Regions from separate parts of the Sphingobium mellinum genome, predicted to be linked through region 3. Evidence: riboswitches for the same ligand, from Rfam matches in the RefSeq annotation. Region 3 holds a riboswitch; each other region holds the start of a gene.

Evidence for each region. A riboswitch is a leader RNA that binds a small molecule or an ion and turns the genes downstream of it on or off. The one in region 3 is predicted to bind cobalamin.
Region 1: linked by a shared signal. The riboswitch ahead of AAC640_RS09775 (DUF1636 domain-containing protein) and the one ahead of AAC640_RS03110 (TonB-dependent receptor plug domain-containing protein) in region 3 are both predicted to bind cobalamin.
Region 2: linked by a shared signal. The riboswitch ahead of AAC640_RS09785 (HoxN/HupN/NixA family nickel/cobalt transporter) and the one ahead of AAC640_RS03110 (TonB-dependent receptor plug domain-containing protein) in region 3 are both predicted to bind cobalamin.
Region 4: linked by a shared signal. The riboswitch ahead of AAC640_RS09810 (cobalamin biosynthesis protein CobG) and the one ahead of AAC640_RS03110 (TonB-dependent receptor plug domain-containing protein) in region 3 are both predicted to bind cobalamin.

Annotation. Positions count from the first base shown of each region.
Region 1 covers NZ_JBANRK010000006.1:74,560-78,856, reverse strand. The annotation lists gene AAC640_RS09780 (alpha-amylase family glycosyl hydrolase) at 1-779, opposite strand, end outside; cobalamin riboswitch at 866-1,054, shown strand; gene AAC640_RS09775 (DUF1636 domain-containing protein) at 1,245-1,655, shown strand; gene cobT (nicotinate-nucleotide--dimethylbenzimidazole phosphoribosyltransferase) at 1,652-2,668, shown strand; gene AAC640_RS09765 (histidine phosphatase family protein) at 2,689-3,231, shown strand; gene AAC640_RS09760 (adenosylcobinamide-GDP ribazoletransferase) at 3,228-3,938, shown strand; gene AAC640_RS09755 (threonine-phosphate decarboxylase) at 3,935-4,297, shown strand, end outside.
Region 2 covers NZ_JBANRK010000006.1:78,984-83,280, forward strand. The annotation lists gene AAC640_RS09780 (alpha-amylase family glycosyl hydrolase) at 1-693, shown strand, start outside; cobalamin riboswitch at 900-1,127, shown strand; gene AAC640_RS09785 (HoxN/HupN/NixA family nickel/cobalt transporter) at 1,285-2,334, shown strand; gene cobW (cobalamin biosynthesis protein CobW) at 2,331-3,389, shown strand; gene cobN (cobaltochelatase subunit CobN) at 3,389-4,297, shown strand, end outside.
Region 3 covers NZ_JBANRK010000001.1:608,308-612,604, reverse strand. The annotation lists gene AAC640_RS03125 (molybdopterin-dependent oxidoreductase) at 1-423, shown strand, start outside; gene cobA (uroporphyrinogen-III C-methyltransferase) at 410-1,192, shown strand; gene mobA (molybdenum cofactor guanylyltransferase) at 1,193-1,744, opposite strand; cobalamin riboswitch at 1,810-2,051, shown strand; gene AAC640_RS03110 (TonB-dependent receptor plug domain-containing protein) at 2,223-4,040, shown strand; gene AAC640_RS03105 (ABC transporter substrate-binding protein) at 4,077-4,297, opposite strand, start outside.
Region 4 covers NZ_JBANRK010000006.1:86,121-90,417, reverse strand. The annotation lists gene cobJ (precorrin-3B C(17)-methyltransferase) at 1-135, opposite strand, end outside; gene cobI (precorrin-2 C(20)-methyltransferase) at 132-866, opposite strand; gene AAC640_RS09815 (precorrin-8X methylmutase) at 863-1,492, opposite strand; gene AAC640_RS09810 (cobalamin biosynthesis protein CobG) at 1,492-2,547, opposite strand; cobalamin riboswitch at 2,786-3,006, opposite strand; gene bluB (5,6-dimethylbenzimidazole synthase) at 3,111-3,740, opposite strand; gene cobO (cob(I)yrinic acid a,c-diamide adenosyltransferase) at 3,749-4,297, opposite strand, start outside.

The sequences.
Region 1 (4,297 bases), on a different contig from region 3:
TAGCGATCGCACAGTGCGCGGATGCGCTCGACGAAGCCCACGACATCGGGGTGCGACTGGCTGTAGCGGCGGATCTGGTAGTCGAAGGGGCGGGTGCGCGGCTTGCCGTCATCAGGCGCGGGCGGATTGTCGCGCAGGGCGGGATCATGCATCGCATGGTTGAGCGCGTCGAGCCGGAAGCCGTCCACCCCCCGTTCGAGCCAGAAGCGCATCGCGTCCAGCAGCGCGTCCTGCACCTTTGGATTGTGCACGTTGAGCTGCGGCTGGCTGGCAAGGAACTGGTGCATATAATATTGCCGCCGCCGCGCGTCCCAGGTCCAGGCCGGGCCGCCGAAGACCGACTGCCAATTGCAGGGCGGCGTGCCGTCCGGTTTGGGATCGGCCCAGACATACCAGTCGGCCCTGGCATTGATGCGGCTTTCCCGGCTTTCCCGGAACCAGTCATGCTGGTCGGAACTGTGGGCATAGACCTGGTCGATCGTGACCTTGAGGCCCAGTGCGCGCGCGCGGGCGACCAGCGCGTCGAAATCGTCGAGCGTGCCGAAGATCGGATCGACTCCGCAATAATCGGCAATGTCATAGCCAAAGTCGCGCATCGGCGAGGTGAAGAAGGGCGAGATCCAGATGGCGTCGGCGCCCAGCCGCGCGATGTGGTCCAGCCGGCGGGTGATGCCGGCGAGGTCGCCAATGCCGTCGCCGTTCGAATCCTGAAAGCTGCGGGGATAGATCTGGTAGATGACGGCGCCCTTCCACCAGGGCTGATCGGCGCTAAGGGTCATGGCTGGCGGCTCCCGAGGCTGTGCAGGTGCAGCATACACATCGGCGCGCATCCATCTAGCGCTTGCGGGACCGGCTCGGTCCGATTATCAGCGCGGTCGCGACAGGTTCCCCCAAAGGGATGAAAAGGGAAGTCGGGTCAAGCCCGCGCTGCCCCTGCAACTGTGAGCGGAGAGCGGATCGGCCACATCTGCCATTGGGACTGATTCTGTCCCGAGAAGGCGGCCGGACGCGCTGACCCGCAAGCCAGGAGACCTGCCTGACGCAGTCGTTCTTCGACCGGCCAGGGTGTGCCGGACGAACGGGGCTTTCCCGCAGAGCGACAGCCATTGCCTTGCCGGCCCGGCCGTGCGGGGAACGCGGTCCCATCCGCGTTTCCGTGCCGCCTGTCCGGCCGGGCTTGATCGTGTCGGAGGCGGAAGCAGAATGACCTTTTATATCATCCCGGTCGTGGGAGGGCGCCGCTGATGCTGCGGCCCGTTCCCCCAAGTGCGTCGGTCGTGGTCTGTTCGACCTGCCGGCTTTCCGCCGACGAGCGCGAGGATGGCGAGGGGCGGCGCGGCGGCGCGCTGCTGGCCCAGGCCCTGCGCGACGTGCAGGGAAGTGAGCCGGATGCCTATGCCGACATCGTGGTCGAGGAGATGCCGTGCCTCTTCGCCTGTCAGCGTCATTGCACCATCCATGTGCGCGGGCCCGGCAAGGTCGGCTATGTGCTGGGTGACTTTGCCCCCGATGCGGCGGCGGCGCGGGCGATCCTGGACTATGCGGCGCGCCATGCGGCGAGCGAGCAGGGAGTGGTGCGCTATGCCGACTGGCCGGCGGGCGTGAAGGGCCATTTCATCGTGCGCGTGCCGCCCGAAGGCTTTGTCTGCTCATGATGCGTTTCGAGAGCAGGGCGGCGTTCGCGCGGGCGCTGGCGGCGCTTCCACAGGCGGAAGGCGACGCGATCGCGGCGGCGGCGGCGCGGCAGTCGGTGCTGACCAAGCCTGCGGGTTCGCTCGGCCGGCTGGAGGAGATCGCGCTGTTCATGGCGGGGTGGCAGGGGCGCGAGCGGCCCCGCGCCGACCGGATCCGCATCGCGGTGTTCGCGGGAAATCATGGCGTGACGGTGCGCGGGGTCAGCGCTTTCCCTTCGGCGGTGACGGCGCAGATGGTCGCGAATTTCGAAAGCGGCGGCGCGGCGATCAATGCGCTGGCGCGGGCCTGCGGCGCGGAGTTGCGCGTCGTGCCGATCGCGCTGGACCGGCCGACCGCCGATTTCTGCGAAACGCCGGCGATGAGCGAGCAGGATTGCCTCGACGCGCTCAACGCCGGCGCGGCGATGGTGGAGCGCGAGTGCGACCTGCTGATCGTGGGCGAGATGGGGATCGGCAACAGCACGGCCGCCGCCGCGCTGTGCGCGCAACTGCTGGGGGGCGCGCCGGACGATTGGGTCGGGCGCGGCACCGGGGTTGACGATGCGGGCGTGGCGCGGAAGGTCGAGGCGGTGACGCTGGCGCTCGCCCGTCACGGCACCTGTTGCGACAGCGCCTTTGAAAGCCTGCGCCGGCTGGGCGGGCGGGAGATCGCGGCGATGGCGGGCGCCATGGTGGCGGCACGGCTGCTGCGCGTGCCGATGCTGCTCGACGGCTTCATCTGTGGCGCGGCGATGGTGCCGCTGTGGCGGGACAATGCGGCGATCACGGCGCACTGCCTCGCCGCCCATTGTTCGGCCGAGGCGGGGCATCAGCGACTGCTCGACGCGCTTGGCCTGCGGCCGCTGCTTGCGCTCGACATGCGGCTGGGGGAAGCCAGCGGGGCGGCCGTGGCGGCGCAGATCGTGCGGTCGGCGCTGGCCGCGCATGATGGCATGGCGACTTTTGCCGAGGCGGCGGTGGCGGGCGCCTTGTGAGGCATTGCCCCCTGTTCCTGATGCGCCACGGCGTACCCGAAGGGCCGGGGCGGCTGATCGGCCATAGCGACGTGGCCGCCGATCCCGACGGGACGCGATTGTGCGTGGAGCGGGCGCGGGGGCTGGATTTCGTGCGGCTGGTGACGTCCGACCTGGCGCGCGCCTTCGCGCCCGGCGCGATCATCGCGGCGGAACGGCAGATGCCGCACCAGGCGGACGCGCGCTGGCGGGAGCTGGATTTCGGGGCATGGGAGGGGAGCGACCCCGCTGTTTTGCCGCAGGAGGCGCTGGGGCGCTTCTGGGACGATCCCGACCTGTCGCCGCCTCCCGGTGGCGAGCGCTGGGCCGGGCTTTGCGCGCGCGTCGCGGCGGCGGTCGCGGACATTGCCGAACCGACGCTGGTCATCAGCCATGCCGGGGCGATGCGGGCGGCGCTCGCGACGCTGTGCGGCTTTGCCTATCGCCACGCCTGGGCGATCGACCTGCCTTATGGGGCGCTGGTCAGCCTGCGCTTCTGGCCGGGCGCGCGGCCGGGCGCGCAGATCACCGGCCTTGTGGCGTGAGGGCGTTGGTGCTGGCGTTGCAATTGATGACGCGCCTGCCCTTGCCGCGGGTAAGGGCCGACGAGCACGCCTTTGCCGCCGCGATCCGCTGGTTTCCGGTCGCGGGGCTGCCGGTGGGCGCGGTGGTCGCGCTCGCGGTGGCGCTGGGGACGCGGGCGGACCCGTGGGCGGGCGCGCTGATGGGCCTGATCGCCTGGGTGGCAGTGACGGGCGCGCTGCATCTCGACGGGCTGGGCGACATCGCCGATGCGGCCGGCGCCGCGCATGGCGATCGGGCGCGATTGTCGGCGGTGCTGGCCGATCCGCATATCGGCAGCTTCGGGGTGACGGCGATCGTGCTGCAAGTGCTGACGAAGCTGGTGTTGCTGCGGCTGGCGGCGAGCTCGGTGCCGCTGTGGAGCATCATCGCCGTGGCGACCGTCGCGCGGATCGGGCCGCTGGCCTGGACGCTGATGCTGCCGCCCTTGCATGAGGGGCTGGGCAGCCGATTCCGCGCGGGTCTGGCGCCGTGGCATCTTGCCGCCTGGGGCTGCGTCGCGCTGGGTTTCTGCGTGGCGGAGCCGGCGTTGCTGGCCGCTGTCGCGCTGATTCCGCTGTGGGGCTGGTGGGTGCGGGCGCGGATCGGCGGGATCTCCGGCGACGGCCATGGCGCCGGCATCGAAATTGTCGAAAGCGGCCTGCTCGCCGCGCTGGTGGTGGCGCGATGAGCGATGGCTTCACATGGCATGGCGGCCGTTTGGCGCAGGCGCGGGCGACCTATGGCGCCGACGGCGAGCCGTGGATCGACCTGTCGACGGGGATCAATCCGACGCCCTGGCCTGGTGTCGAGGGGATCGCGCCGGACTGGCGGTCGCTGCCCGATCCGGCGGCGATCGCGGCGCTGGAGAGCGAAGCGGCGCGTCATTTCGGCGTGTCCCCGTCCCTTGTCTGCGCGGTGCCGGGCAGCGAGATCGGGCTGCGTATCGTGGGGCAGTTGATCGAGGGCGACGCCTGCCACCTGACGCCCTGTTATCGCACCCATGAAGCGGCCTTCGCCGGGTCGACCCCGGTGCGCGCGCCCGAGGAG
Region 2 (4,297 bases), on a different contig from region 3:
ACCCCGGCTTTGGTCGCCGACACGGTGGCGCTCTGGCCCGACGAGCCGGGCATGGGCTGGCCGAGCTGGGCCTTTGAAAATCACGACGCGCCCCGCGCCCTGTCCCGCTGGTGCGCGGCGCGGGACCGCCCGGCCTTCGCCCGGCTCAAGCTGATGCTGCTCATCGCCCTGCGCGGCAACCCCATCCTCTATCAGGGCGAGGAACTGGGGCTGACGCAGGTCGACATCCCGTTCGACCGCTTGCAAGACCCCGAAGCCATCGCCAACTGGCCGCTCACCCTGTCACGCGACGGCGCCCGCACCCCTATCCCCTGGGAAGCAGGCGCCAGCGAGGCCGGCTTTTCCACCGCCCCGCCCTGGCTGCCGCCGGGCGAGGAAAATCTCGCAAAGGCGGTCGACGCACAGGAAGCCGACCCCGACTCTCTGCTGAACTTCACCCGCGCGATGCTGGCCCTTCGCCGCGACACTCCCGCGCTGCGGTACGGCCGGCTCGACCTGCTGCTGGCCGACGACAACCGCCTCGTCTTCCGCCGGGTGGCGGGCGACCAGGCGCTGCTTTGCGCCTTCAACCTGTCAGGCCAGGCCGTCCCCTGGCCGGACCCTGTCGCGTCGGACGGCACCGTGCTCGCGGCGGTCAATGGCGGCGGCAAAGGCGGACTCCCCCCCTATGGCGCGCTGTTCATCCGCGAGTAGAGCATTTTTCGAAGCAGACAGCATCATCTGCTGACTTGGAAAATGCCGAAAATACAAGATGAATTGAGCCTAATCCGCCAGTCAGATCGGGCTATGCTCCAGGTCGATCACTTCGCCCAACGTCGCCCTCGTAACATTCTGCGCTTGCCCACTTTCCTTTGCCGCGCGCGCCCACTATGACTGCCGCCGAAGGCTGGGTTCGCCCATCCTTCACTGATCGCGCCGGTGCCCCCGCAAGGGGCTTAATAGGGAATGCGGTGATGAATCCGCAGCTGTCCCTGCAACTGTAAACGGTGAGCGAAACGCATAGCGACCTGCCGTCCCGTCGGAAGGTCAGCCACTGGGCCGGACGCTAAATCATGCGAGGTCTGGGAAGGCCATGCGCCAAGCTGTGACCCGTGAGCCAGGAAACCTGCCTGCGTCTGGTCGCTCTTGCCTTGGTCCAGGGGATGGCCGCGGCACGGTACTCCGTCTGAGCGACGCTTGACGCAGCGGGAGCTGCTGTCCGCATGCCGGGCGCTTTTCAGGCGTCCGCCCGGCATGAAGGCGGCTTCCGTCCGGTTTCGCTGACGCCGACGGGGACAAACCCGCATGACCGCTGATTCCCTGGCCCTTCGCCGCCGCGCGACCGGCCTTTTCACCGCGCTTATCAGCGCCAATCTTCTGCTCTGGCTCTGGGCCTTCCTGCTGTTCGCCACCCAGCCGGTGATGCTTGGCACCGCGCTTCTCGCCTGGAGCCTTGGCCTGCGTCACGCCGTTGACGCCGACCATATCGCCGCCATCGACAATGTGACGCGCAAGCTGATGCAGGACGGCCAGCGCCCGCTGACGGTCGGCTTCTGGTTCGCCATCGGCCACAGCGCCATCGTCCTGATCGCCGCCGTCGGCATCGCGATTGCCACCAATGCGCTGAGCGGGTTTGAGGCGGCGGGGTCGATCGGCGGGACCGTGGCGACGATCGTGTCGGCCACCTTTCTCTTCACGATCGCCGCCATGAACCTCATCATCCTGCGCTCCGTGCTCGGGACTTTCCGCCATGTCCGCGCCGGCGGCACCTATGTCGACGAAGATATGGACATGCTGCTGGGCAATCGCGGGCTGCTTTCGCGCCTCTTCCGCCCGGTCTTCCGCCTCGTGACGCGCAGCTGGCACATGGCGCCGCTCGGCTTCCTCTTCGGCCTCGGCTTCGACACCGCGACAGAGGTCGCGATCCTCGGCCTCTCCGCAGGCCAGGCGGCCAGCGGCCTCTCGCTCTCCACCATCCTCATCTTCCCGCTACTGTTCGCGGCGGGCATGGCGCTCATCGACACCGCCGACGGGGCGCTGATGATGGGCGCCTATCAATGGGCGTTCGTGAAGCCGATCCGCAAGCTCTACTACAACATCACCATCACGCTGGTTTCCGCCCTCGTCGCGCTGCTCATCGCCGGGATCGAGGCGATGGCGCTGCTCGGCGACAAGCTCGGCCTTACCGGTGGCGCATGGACGATCGCCCGCGATCTGGGCGAGCATTTCAACAGCCTCGGCTTCCTCATCATCGGCCTGTTCGCCGCCTGCTGGCTCGCGAGCTGGGCCATCTACCGCTGGAAACGCTTCGACGAGATCGAAGTCGCCCACCCGATCCAAGGAGCAGTCTCATGACCCAACGAACGCCCGCGAAAAAGATCCCCGCCACCGTCATCACCGGCTTTCTCGGCGCCGGCAAGACGACCCTCATCCGCCACCTCATCGAACATGCCGGGGGCCGCCGCCTCGCCCTCATCATCAACGAATTCGGCGATGTCGGCGTCGATGGCGCGCTGGTGCAGGGCTGCGGCGACGAAGCCTGCCCGGACGAGGACATTATCGAACTGGCGAACGGCTGCATCTGCTGCACCGTCGCCGACGATTTCCTGCCGACCATGCAGCGCCTGCTCGATCGGCCGACCCCGCCCGACCACATCATCATCGAGACATCCGGCCTTGCCCTGCCCAAGCCGCTGGTCAAGGCATTCCAATGGCCCGACATCCGCACCCGCGCCACGGTCGATGGCGTCATCGCGCTGATCGACGCGGACGCGCTCGCCGGCGGCCGCTTCGCCCATGACGAAGCCGCACTGGCCGCCGCCCGCGCCGCCGACCCGACGCTCGACCATGACAGCCCGATCGAGGAACTGTTCGAGGATCAGCTGGCCTGCGCCGACCTTGTCCTGCTGAACAAGACCGATCTGGTCGACGCCGCCACGCTCGGCGCGCTGGAACAGGACCTGAGCGGACAGGTCCGCCCCGGCGTCACCATCCTGCGCACCGCCAAGGGCGCGATCGACCCCGCCATCCTGCTCGGCCTCGACGCCGGGGTGGAAAACCAGATCGACGCCCGCCCGTCCCATCATGACGGGGACGAGGATCACGATCACGACGATTTCGACAGCTTCGTGCTCGATCTTGGCGAACTTGACGATCCCGACACGCTGCTCGCCGCCCTGGCGCGGACGATCGCCGATCACGACCTGCTGCGGGTCAAGGGCTTCCTCGCGGTGGCGGGCCGCCCTGCGCGCTTTCTGGTGCAGGCGGTCGGCCCGCGTATCCAGCATCATTATGACCGGCACTGGCAACCGGATGAGCGCCGCGCCTCGCGGCTGGTGGTGATCGGCCAGCGCGGCCTTGACCGCGCCGCCATAGAGGCGAGCCTCGGCACGCTGGCGGCGACCGCCTGATGCACCTGCTGACCGCCACGCCCGGCACCGTCTCCAACGGCGACGAAGCCATCGACCTCGGCCAGAACCCGGGCGACATCGTCCTGCTGACCGTGGCGGACAGCGAACTTGCCTGTTTCGCCAGCGCGGCGGCGGCGCTGGGCGAGGATGCGCCCACCGTCCGCCTCGCCAATCTGCTTCAGCTCAAACATCCCTATTCGGTCGACCTCTATGTCGAAAAGGTGATCGCCCACGCCCGCTTCGTCTGCGTGGTACTGCTGGGCGGCAAGAGCTACTGGCCCTATGGCATCGAAGAAATCGGCGCCATCGCGCGGGACCGGGGCATCGCCTTCGCCGCGATCGCCGACGCCCGCGACGAGGACCCGGAACTACAGGCCGCCTCCACCCTGCCGCCCGATATCTGTGGCCGCCTGCGCGACTATCTCCGCCAGGGCGGCGTCCCCAACGCCATCGCCTTCCTGAAAACCGCCGCCCGGCTCGCGGGCCTCGACGCCGGGGTCCCCGACGATCCGGTGCCGGTGCCCGATGCCGGGCTCTACCTCCCCGGCACCGACCGCCCGACACTCGATCAGGTCAGGGCGCGATGGCGCGATGGCCAGCCCACCGCCTTCTTCCTCTTCTACCGCGCGCTGCTGGTCGCCGGCACGCTGGAGGCGGTGGACGCCATGGTCGCAGCTCTTGAAGCGGCCGGCCTCAACGTCCTGCCCGTCCATGTCCGGGCGCTGCGCGAACCCTTTGCCCGCGACGTCCTGCACGCGCTGATGACGCAGGCCCCGCCCGACATCATCCTCAACGCCACCGCCTTCGCCGCCAGCGCACCGGGGGAGCCGCGCACCCCTTCCGTGCTGGAACGGGCCGACTGCCCGATCCTCCAGACCCTCTTCGCCAGCGCCGACCAGGCCGGATGG
Region 3 (4,297 bases):
CCCGCGCGGCTCGACGCCTTGCTGCCGACGGGTGACCGGGTTGAAGCCATGGACGTGACTCGCGGCACGCGCCGCGTCGGGACCATCAGCGAAGGCAAGCTTTGCGGCGTCCTGTTCGTCACCCGCACCGGCCTCCTGCCCTCGCGCGACTGGCTGATCCGCCAGTTGGAAGTCGAGGGGGTCGGTGGCTCGGTTCTCGCCGCGCGCGGCCCGGGTAGCCAGCCTGACAAGGGGCCGACGATCTGCGTCTGCTTCGACATCGGCCTCGATCAGATCGTTGCCGCCATTCGCGATCAGAATCTGGTCGACGTGCCGGCGATCGGCAAGGCGATCGGCGCGGGCACCAATTGCGGATCCTGCCGTCCCGCGCTTGCCAACATCCTCGCCCACATCCCGCAGGAGACGCTCCATGCAGCAGAATGAGTTGATCGCGCCCGGCCAGGTCTGGCTGGTCGGCGCGGGACCCGGCGACCCGGACCTCCTGACCCGCAAGGCCGAAAAGCTGATCGCGGCGGCCGACATCGTTTTCCATGACGCGCTGGTGGGGCCGGGCGTGCTCGACCTGATCCCGCAGGGCGTCGAGCGGGTCAGCGTGGGCAAACGTTCCGGCCGCCACAGCAAGGCGCAAGGCAGCATCAACGACCTGTTGCTCGCCGCGGCGAAGGCGGGCAAACGCGTCGTCCGCCTCAAGGGCGGCGATCCATCCATATTCGGACGCTCGGCCGAGGAAATGGAGCATCTGGCGGCCGATGGCGTGTCCGTCAGCATCTGCCCGGGCATCACCACGGCGAGCGCGGCGGCGGCGAGCGGTAACGCGTCGCTCACCCTGCGCGGCAAGGCGCGCGGGGTGACATTGGTCACGGCGCATCTGAAGGCCGGCGAGCCGCTGAAGCTCGACTGGGAAGCGCTGGCGCGGCCGGGCGGCACGATCGGCATCTATATGGGGCGCGCTGCCGCTGCCGAAATCGGCCGGGAACTGATCGCCGCCGGGCGGGACCCGGAAACGCCGGTGATGGTCGCGGTCAACGTCTCGCTGCCGAGTGAACGGCTGATCCGGGGCAAGCTCTCTGCGCTCGCCTTTCTCGTGGCGGCGATCAGCGACGATGACCCGACGCTGCTGATGATCGGCGAGGCCGTGGCGGGCACCGCAATGCCCGTGCGCCACGCGGCTGACGCTTCGGTCGAGGCCTGATTATCGGTCGCGGCCGGGCATGGGCGGGCCGATCAGCTTGTCCAGATCCTCCGGCCGATTGATATTGGGCAGCAGGATGTCGGGCCGCTCCAGGATCCGCGCGTCGATCCGCCGCAGCCAGCCATGAATGGATCGCACATCATCCTCCGCCAGATGCGCGTCCAGTTCGGGAGCGAGTGAGGCCGGCCAGAACCCCGCCAGTGGCTGCCCCCCGAGCACCGCCGCGCCTTCGCCAACCAGCGCTTGCGGCAGGTGGTCAGGATAGGTCGGCATGTCGCATCCAGTCGTCAGCACCGCGTCATAGCCCTGGGAAAGCGCATGATGCAGCGCTGCGTTGAGGCCGCCCAGCGGGCCCAGGTCCGGGGCTGGCCGGTCCGGAAGGCTGGTCAGTCCCGCCACCTCCCGGCCGCAGATGACGATGGCGTCGACATGAGGGTCGAGCGAGGCGACCGCGTGATTCAGCAGCGTCCGCCCGTTGAGCATCGCCAGCGCCTTGTCGCTGCCGAAGCGGCTGGATCGTCCGCCCGCCAGCACCGCTCCCAGCAATCGCATGCATCGCCTCCTTGGCATGAGCCCCACTTTCCCTTATGGCGCGCCGGGTGAGCGGGCAACCGCTGACACAAGAAGATCGCGCCGGTGCCCGAATGGGCTGAAAAGGGAATGCGGTGCGGGCGAACTGTGTTCGCCCTATGCCGCGGCTGTCCCTGCAACTGTAAGCGGTGAGCGCGATGCACGGGGACCCATGCTTTCAAAAGGGGAAGCCATGGGGACCGGCCACTGGGCGACAATGCCCGGGAAGGCTTGTGCATGAGCGCTTTGACCCGTGAGCCAGGAGACCTGCCGGCGCATGGTCGCTCTTGCCTCGGACCCAGGGATCGGTCCGGGCACGGTGTTTTCCGTCTGAGCGACGCCAGCGGCGGGGGCCGCATCGGTGCGCGGGGCGGGGCGTTGGCGTCTCCCTTTCCAGCATGCCGACCGTTCGTTCGGAAGCCCCTGCCTGAAGTCGCGTGACGCTCAGGGAAGACATATAATGATGAAAACCGGAATTTCGCTGCTGGCGCTGCTCGCCGCCACGCCCGCGCTCGCGCAGGACAATGACGAAATCATCGTCACCGCGCTGGGCATCGAACAGCCACGAGACGAAGTCGGCCAGGCGGTGACCGTCATTGACGCAAAGACCATCGAAACGCGCCAGACGGTCAGCATCGCGGACCTGATTGCCACCACGCCGGGCGTCCGCTTCAACCGCGCCGACGCCGTGGGTGGCGTCACAGGCGTCTCGATCCGTGGTGCTGAAACGACGCAGACGCTGGTGCTGCTCGACGGCGTCAAGGTCAATGATCCCAGCGGCATCGGCGATCTTTATGATTTCGGCAATCTGCTGACCGGGAATATCCGTCGCGTGGAAATCCTGCGCGGCTCCAACTCGGTCGTTTACGGCAGCCAGGCGATCGGCGGCGTCGTCAATATCATGACCGGCCAGCCAAAGGAGGGCTTCGGTGGCAGCGCCTCGGTCGATTACGGCTACGCCGATACGCTGAATGCCAAGGCCGATGTGTCGGGCACCAGCGGCATCGCGTCCGGCGGCGCGGGCGTCGCCTATTTCCGCACTGACGGCATCTCCGCTGCCAAGGGTGGCACGGAAAAGGACGGTTATGAAAATATCGCCACCAACGCCAAGCTGAAGCTTGCCTTTACTGACAATCTCAGCCTCGACCTGCGCGGCTATTATATCCACGCCAATCTCGACACCGACATTTTCTTCGGCGCGCCTGCTGACACGACCGACCGAAGCAAGCTTGACCAATATGTCGGCTATGCGGGCCTCAATCTCGCGCTGTTCGACGGCAAGCTGACGCAGCGCGCCGCCGTCACCTGGTTCCGCAATGACCGCGATTATTTTTCCCCCTTTGGCGACTATGGCTATTCGGGCACCGACCTGCGATTCGAATATGAAGGCGTCTATCAGCCCATCGACGAGGCCAAGCTGATCTTCGGCTATGAGCATGAGCGGCCCGATTATGACTTCACCGGCTTCGGCTCGACGGAAAGCCATCGCGCGAACATCGATAGCGTCTATGCTCTGGCCGTCGTCAAGCCCCTGACGGGCCTGTCGCTCACCGGCGGTGTGCGCCATGACGACCATAGCCAATTTGGTGGCGCGACCACGCTGGGCGCCAACGCCAACTATACGCCCAATGAAGGCCAGACCAACTTTCGTGCCAGCTATGGCGAGGGCTTCAAGGCGCCGTCGCTCTATCAGCTTTATGACAGCTTCAGCGGCAATTCCACACTCGATCCCGAACGGTCGAAAAGCTACGACATCGGCATCGACCAGCGGCTCGACGGCAATCGCGCGATCATCTCGCTCACCGCATTCCGGCGCGACATTCGCGATCAAATCGACTTCGATTTCGGCACTTCGCGCTACTTCAACCTCGGCCGTACCCGGGCCAAGGGGGTCGAGGCGATGCTGACGCTGAAGCCGGTCGATGCGCTGACGGTCACTGCCGCCTACAGCTATATTGACGCGCGGAACCGCGACACCGGCGCCCGCCTGCCGCGTCGCCCCACCAATGCGGTCAGCGTTTCGGCCGACTATCGCTGGTCCTTCGGCCTGTCGACTGGCGCAACTATCACCATGGTGAGCGACAGCTTCAATAACGCGACGCTGACTCAGCGGCTCGACGGCTATGCGGTGCTCGGCATCCGCGCCTCCTTCCCGATCACGGAAAATCTGGAAATCTACGGCCGCGTCGACAATCTCACCGATGAGGAATACGCCACGGTCTATGGCTACAATACCTATGGCCGCTCGGCCTTTGGCGGCGTGCGTGTCCGCTTCTGATGAATGGCAAGAGGGGCGGGCGTGACGCCCGTTCCCTCACCGTTTCGGCGCAGCGTTGACCTGCGCCAGGATGGAGCGTGCAGCCTCGACATAGGCGGGGCCGCCGCACACGGTCCAGGCCTGCGGTACGCGGATGCGCGGGATCGCGCGCAGGATGGGGTGGTGCAGCATTTCCGTGCCCTGGTCGACGACGGCTTCGGTCCCGGTCTCGACGATCAGAAAGTCGGGATGCGCCGCGATCATCTGCTCCAGCGGAA
Region 4 (4,297 bases), on a different contig from region 3:
GCGCGGCGCCACGCGGGCGACATAGGGGATGTAGCCGACGACATCGGTCGCCTCCGCCAGCGCGGCCGTGACTTCGGGCGTGACCAGGTCGTCCGCGCCGGGGCCGAGTCCCGCGACCGTCACCCAGCCGCTCATGGCCGGCGGCCCTGGCCGTGGATCAGCAGGATGGAGAAATAGCCGGTGACGGCTTCCGCCTGCGTGAGCGGGGTGATGCGCTGGTCGGCCATGGTCGCATATTCGACGAGCCAGGCGCAGTCCTGCTTGCCCGCTGTTTCGACGGCGCGGCGCAGCTTGGCGAGGTTCCGACCGATCTTCATGACGACGAGGGCATTGCTGTCGTGGATGCGGCGGGCGAGTTCGTCCTCGGGAAGGGTCGCCATGAGGACGGTGAGCACATCATCGCCCCAGCTGATCGGCGTGCCGCTGGCGGTCCAGGCGCCGGACATGCCGGTGATTCCGGGCACGATCCGCACCGGAGCGGCGAGGCGGCTGTGCAAATGCATGAACGAACCATAGAAAAAAGGATCACCTTCGCAGAGGACGACGATGTCCTCGCCCGACGCGGCAAGGGTATCAAGATACCCGGTACAGTCGGCGTAGAAGGCCGAAAGGCACTGATTGTAGCGCGGGTCGCTGACCGGGATTTCGGTCGTCACCGGATATTCCATCGCATATTCGGCGACATCGGGACGGAGCATGCCTTCGACGATGCGGCGGGCATGGCCGGGGCGGCCGGCCTTGCGGAAATAGGCGATGTGGCGGGCGGTGCGGATGAGGCGGTCGGCACGCACGCTCATCAGGTCCTGCGCGCCGGGGCCAAGGCCGACGCCGTGGATGGTGCCCATGATGGTGGTGGCCGCGTTCATTCGGCCGCACTCGCCAGCGCGTTGACGGCGGCGACGGTGATCGCACTGCCGCCCAGCCGCCCTTCGACGATGCAGCAGGGGACGGGGCGCGCCTGCCATAGCGCCGCCTTGGATTCGGCCGCGCCGACGAAGCCGACGGGGCAGCCGATGATCGCGGCGGGGCGGGGGCAGGCAGGGTCTTCGAGCATGTCGAGCAGATGGAAGAGCGCGGTGGGCGCGTTCCCGATGGCCACAAGCGCGCCATCGAGATGCGGCCGCCACAGCTCCAGCGCGGCCGCCGATCGCGTGTTGCCCATGGCGTGGGCGAGGTCGGGCACATGCGGGTCATGCAGGGTGCAGAAGATCGGGTTGGCGGCGGGCAGGCGCTTGACCGTGATGCCTTCGGACACCATGCGCGCGTCGCACAGGATCGGCCCGCCCGCCTCCAGCGCGGCGATGGCGGCGGCGGCAAAGCCGGGGGAGAAACGGATATGTCGTTCCAGCCCGACCATGCCGGCGGCGTGGATCATGCGGACGGCGACGCGCTCCTCCTCAGGCGAGAAGCGCAGGAGGTCGGCCTCGGCGCGGATGGTGCGGAAGGACTGGCGGTAGATGGCCGCGCCATCCCTTTCATATAATTGCGGCATCAGGCGGCTCCAAAAAAGGCGATGATCTGGTCGGGATCGAGCCCGGCGCGGGCGGGCGGGGCGCCGGCACGGGCGTTGAAGGCGAGGTCGAACCGGCCGTCGCGCCCCGTCAGGACGACGGCGGCCTGGGCGGGATGCGCGCAGCCCTTGGCGCAGCCCGAGACGTGGAGGCCAGGGACGCGCGGGGCGAGCCGCGCGGCGAGGGCGCGGGTGGCGACGCTCGCCTGCGGGCAGGCGGGCGCGCCGGGACAGGCATGGGCGTTGAGGAGCGGGCTGGCCGGATCGTCCGACTCTGCCGGGCTGCCTTCCAGGATGAGGCCGCGCCAGGGGGTAAGGCGGACGGCGCGCACGTCCGGGGCGAGCGCCTGCTGGAGCGCGGCCGCCTCGATCCGGCCGAAGGGTGCGCCCAGGAAACGGCCCGACGCCGCATCGATGCTGGCGCTGCGGGGCCGGGGCGGCGCGGGGGCTTCCGAAGCGGTGCAGGGAAGCGGGACGTCATGACGCGCCATCCGCCCGGCCTGAAGGCCGCCGCTGTCGACGAACCAATGGGCGAGCGCGATCAGGGCATCAGGGGCGGCTTGCACGCTCACGGGCATCCCCCTGGGACGGCCATCGGCGCGCAGGATCAGGCCGCCACCCGTTCCGCGCTCGATGCGGAAATCGGCTGGCGTGTCGCCAAGCGCCGGGGCGGGGCCGGCGTCGATGGCGAAGCCGATCTTGGCGGGCAGGTCGGGCAACGCGTCGATGCGGTCCCGCAGGGCGCGGGCGATCGCTTCGCTGGCGTCGCCGGCTTGCCAGTCTGGGTTGAGGACCAGAGCGGCGCGGGCTTCGCGGACCGGGTCTGCGTCGGTGAGGCCGAGCGCCACCAGCCGGGCGAGCAGGGCTTCATGGTCAGCTTCGCCCACGCCCCTGATCTGCAGCGCGGCGCGGTTGGTAAGGTCGACATGGCCATTGCCCCAGCGCCGCGCCGCCTCACACAGGGCGAGGGTTTGCGCGCGGGTCATGCGGCCAAGCGGCGGGCGGACCCGCACGAGCAGGCCGTCGCCCGCCATCATCGGCCGCCATGCGGTCGGGCACCAGCCGCGCACGCCGCCAGCCGCGCCGGAAGGCGGCGGTTCATCGGCGGTGCGCCGGAATGGGATCTGCACGTCTTTCGCCCTCCACGTCCAAGCCGCGCCGGGCCGAGGCGTCACGCCGGAGCGCGGGCAACCGCACACCGACGCGGCCGCAGCCACGCGCAATTTCGTCGCTCAAACGGAGAACCGAGCCGTGACCATCCCCTGGACCATGGCAAGAGCGACCTTTGCGGCGGCAGGTCTCCTGGCTTGCGGGTCACAGCTCGGCTGGGGCCTTCCCGGATCGCTCCAGTGGCTGATCGTCCCTTTGACGGGCGATCGTCCTTGCCTTGCTCGCCGCTCACAGTTGCAGGGACAGCTAAGGATTAGGGAGCACAAGCTCCCGCACCACATTCCCATTTAAGCCCCATGCGGGGCACCGTCGCGATCATGGAACGGGCGGACCCGTTCCGGCTGGGGTTCTTAGGCGGTGTGAGGCGGAAAGGGAAGGGGGGAGGTGGAGTATAATGACCCTGTCCGGCGAGCGGGAGAGGGCCAAGCCGTCAGCGCTTGAGCACCGCCGAATGCCAGTCGGTGCGCCTTTCCCAGCCGGCGCGTTCCAGTTCGGGCGTATCTTCCTCGCGCAGCGGGTGGCCGAGGCAGAGGAGGCCGAGGCAGGCCCAATGGTCGGGTATGTCGAGCATGGCGTCCACATCGGCGGAGTCGAGGATCGAGACCCAGCCCATGCCGATGCTGCGCGTGCGAGCGCCGAGCCAGAGCGTGTGGACCGCCATGACGCAGCTGTATCGGCGCGCTTCGGGCATCGTCACCGCGCCCAGCCGATGGCCCGTTGCCGTCCCGTCGTCGCAATAGACGGCGAAGATGACCGGCGCCTCGCGCAGGCCGTGCAGTTTGAGGCTGCGATAGAGCTGATCCTGGTCGCCTTCATAATCCCGGCCGGCCTGCGTCACCTGCGCGTCGACATGGGCGGCGAGGCTTTCGCGCAGGGCGGGCGTGACCACGCGCACGAAGCGCCATGGCTGCGACAGCCCGACCGACGGCGCGCGGTGGGCGAGGGCGAGCAGCCATTCCACGTCCGCCTCGTCGAGCGGGTCGGTACGGAAATGCCGCACGTCCCGCCGCGCCCGCACCAATGCCTCGAACATGGCGCTGTCGAGCGGGGTGACGGGCATTGTCATCGTCAAAACTCGATCCCTGCCTGCGCCTTCACGCCGGAGCGGAAGGGATGTTTCACCAAGGTCATTTCGGTGACGAGATCGGCCGCTTCGATCAGCGCGTCGGGCGCGTTGCGGCCGGTGACGATGACATGCTTCATGGGCGCGCGCGCGGTCACCGCGTCCAGCACCTCTTGCAGCGGGAGATAGTCGTAGCGCAGGACGATGTTGAGCTCATCTGCCAGGACCATATCATAGGCCGGATCGGCGATCATCCGCTTTACCTCGTCCCAGGCTTCGCGCGCGAGGGCGACGTCGCGCGTGCGGTCCTGCGTGTTCCAGGTGAAGCCTTCGCCCATGGGCTTGAATTCCACATTGTCCGGAAACGCGTCGAAGACCCTTTTTTCTCCGGTGGTCATCGCGCCTTTGACGAACTGGACCACCCCGACTTTCCGGCCGTGGCCGATCGCGCGCACGACCATGCCGAGGGCGGCGGTGGTCTTGCCCTTGCCCTTGCCGGTATGGACGATCAGCAGGCCCTTTTCCTGCGTCTTGGTCGCCATGATCTTGTCATG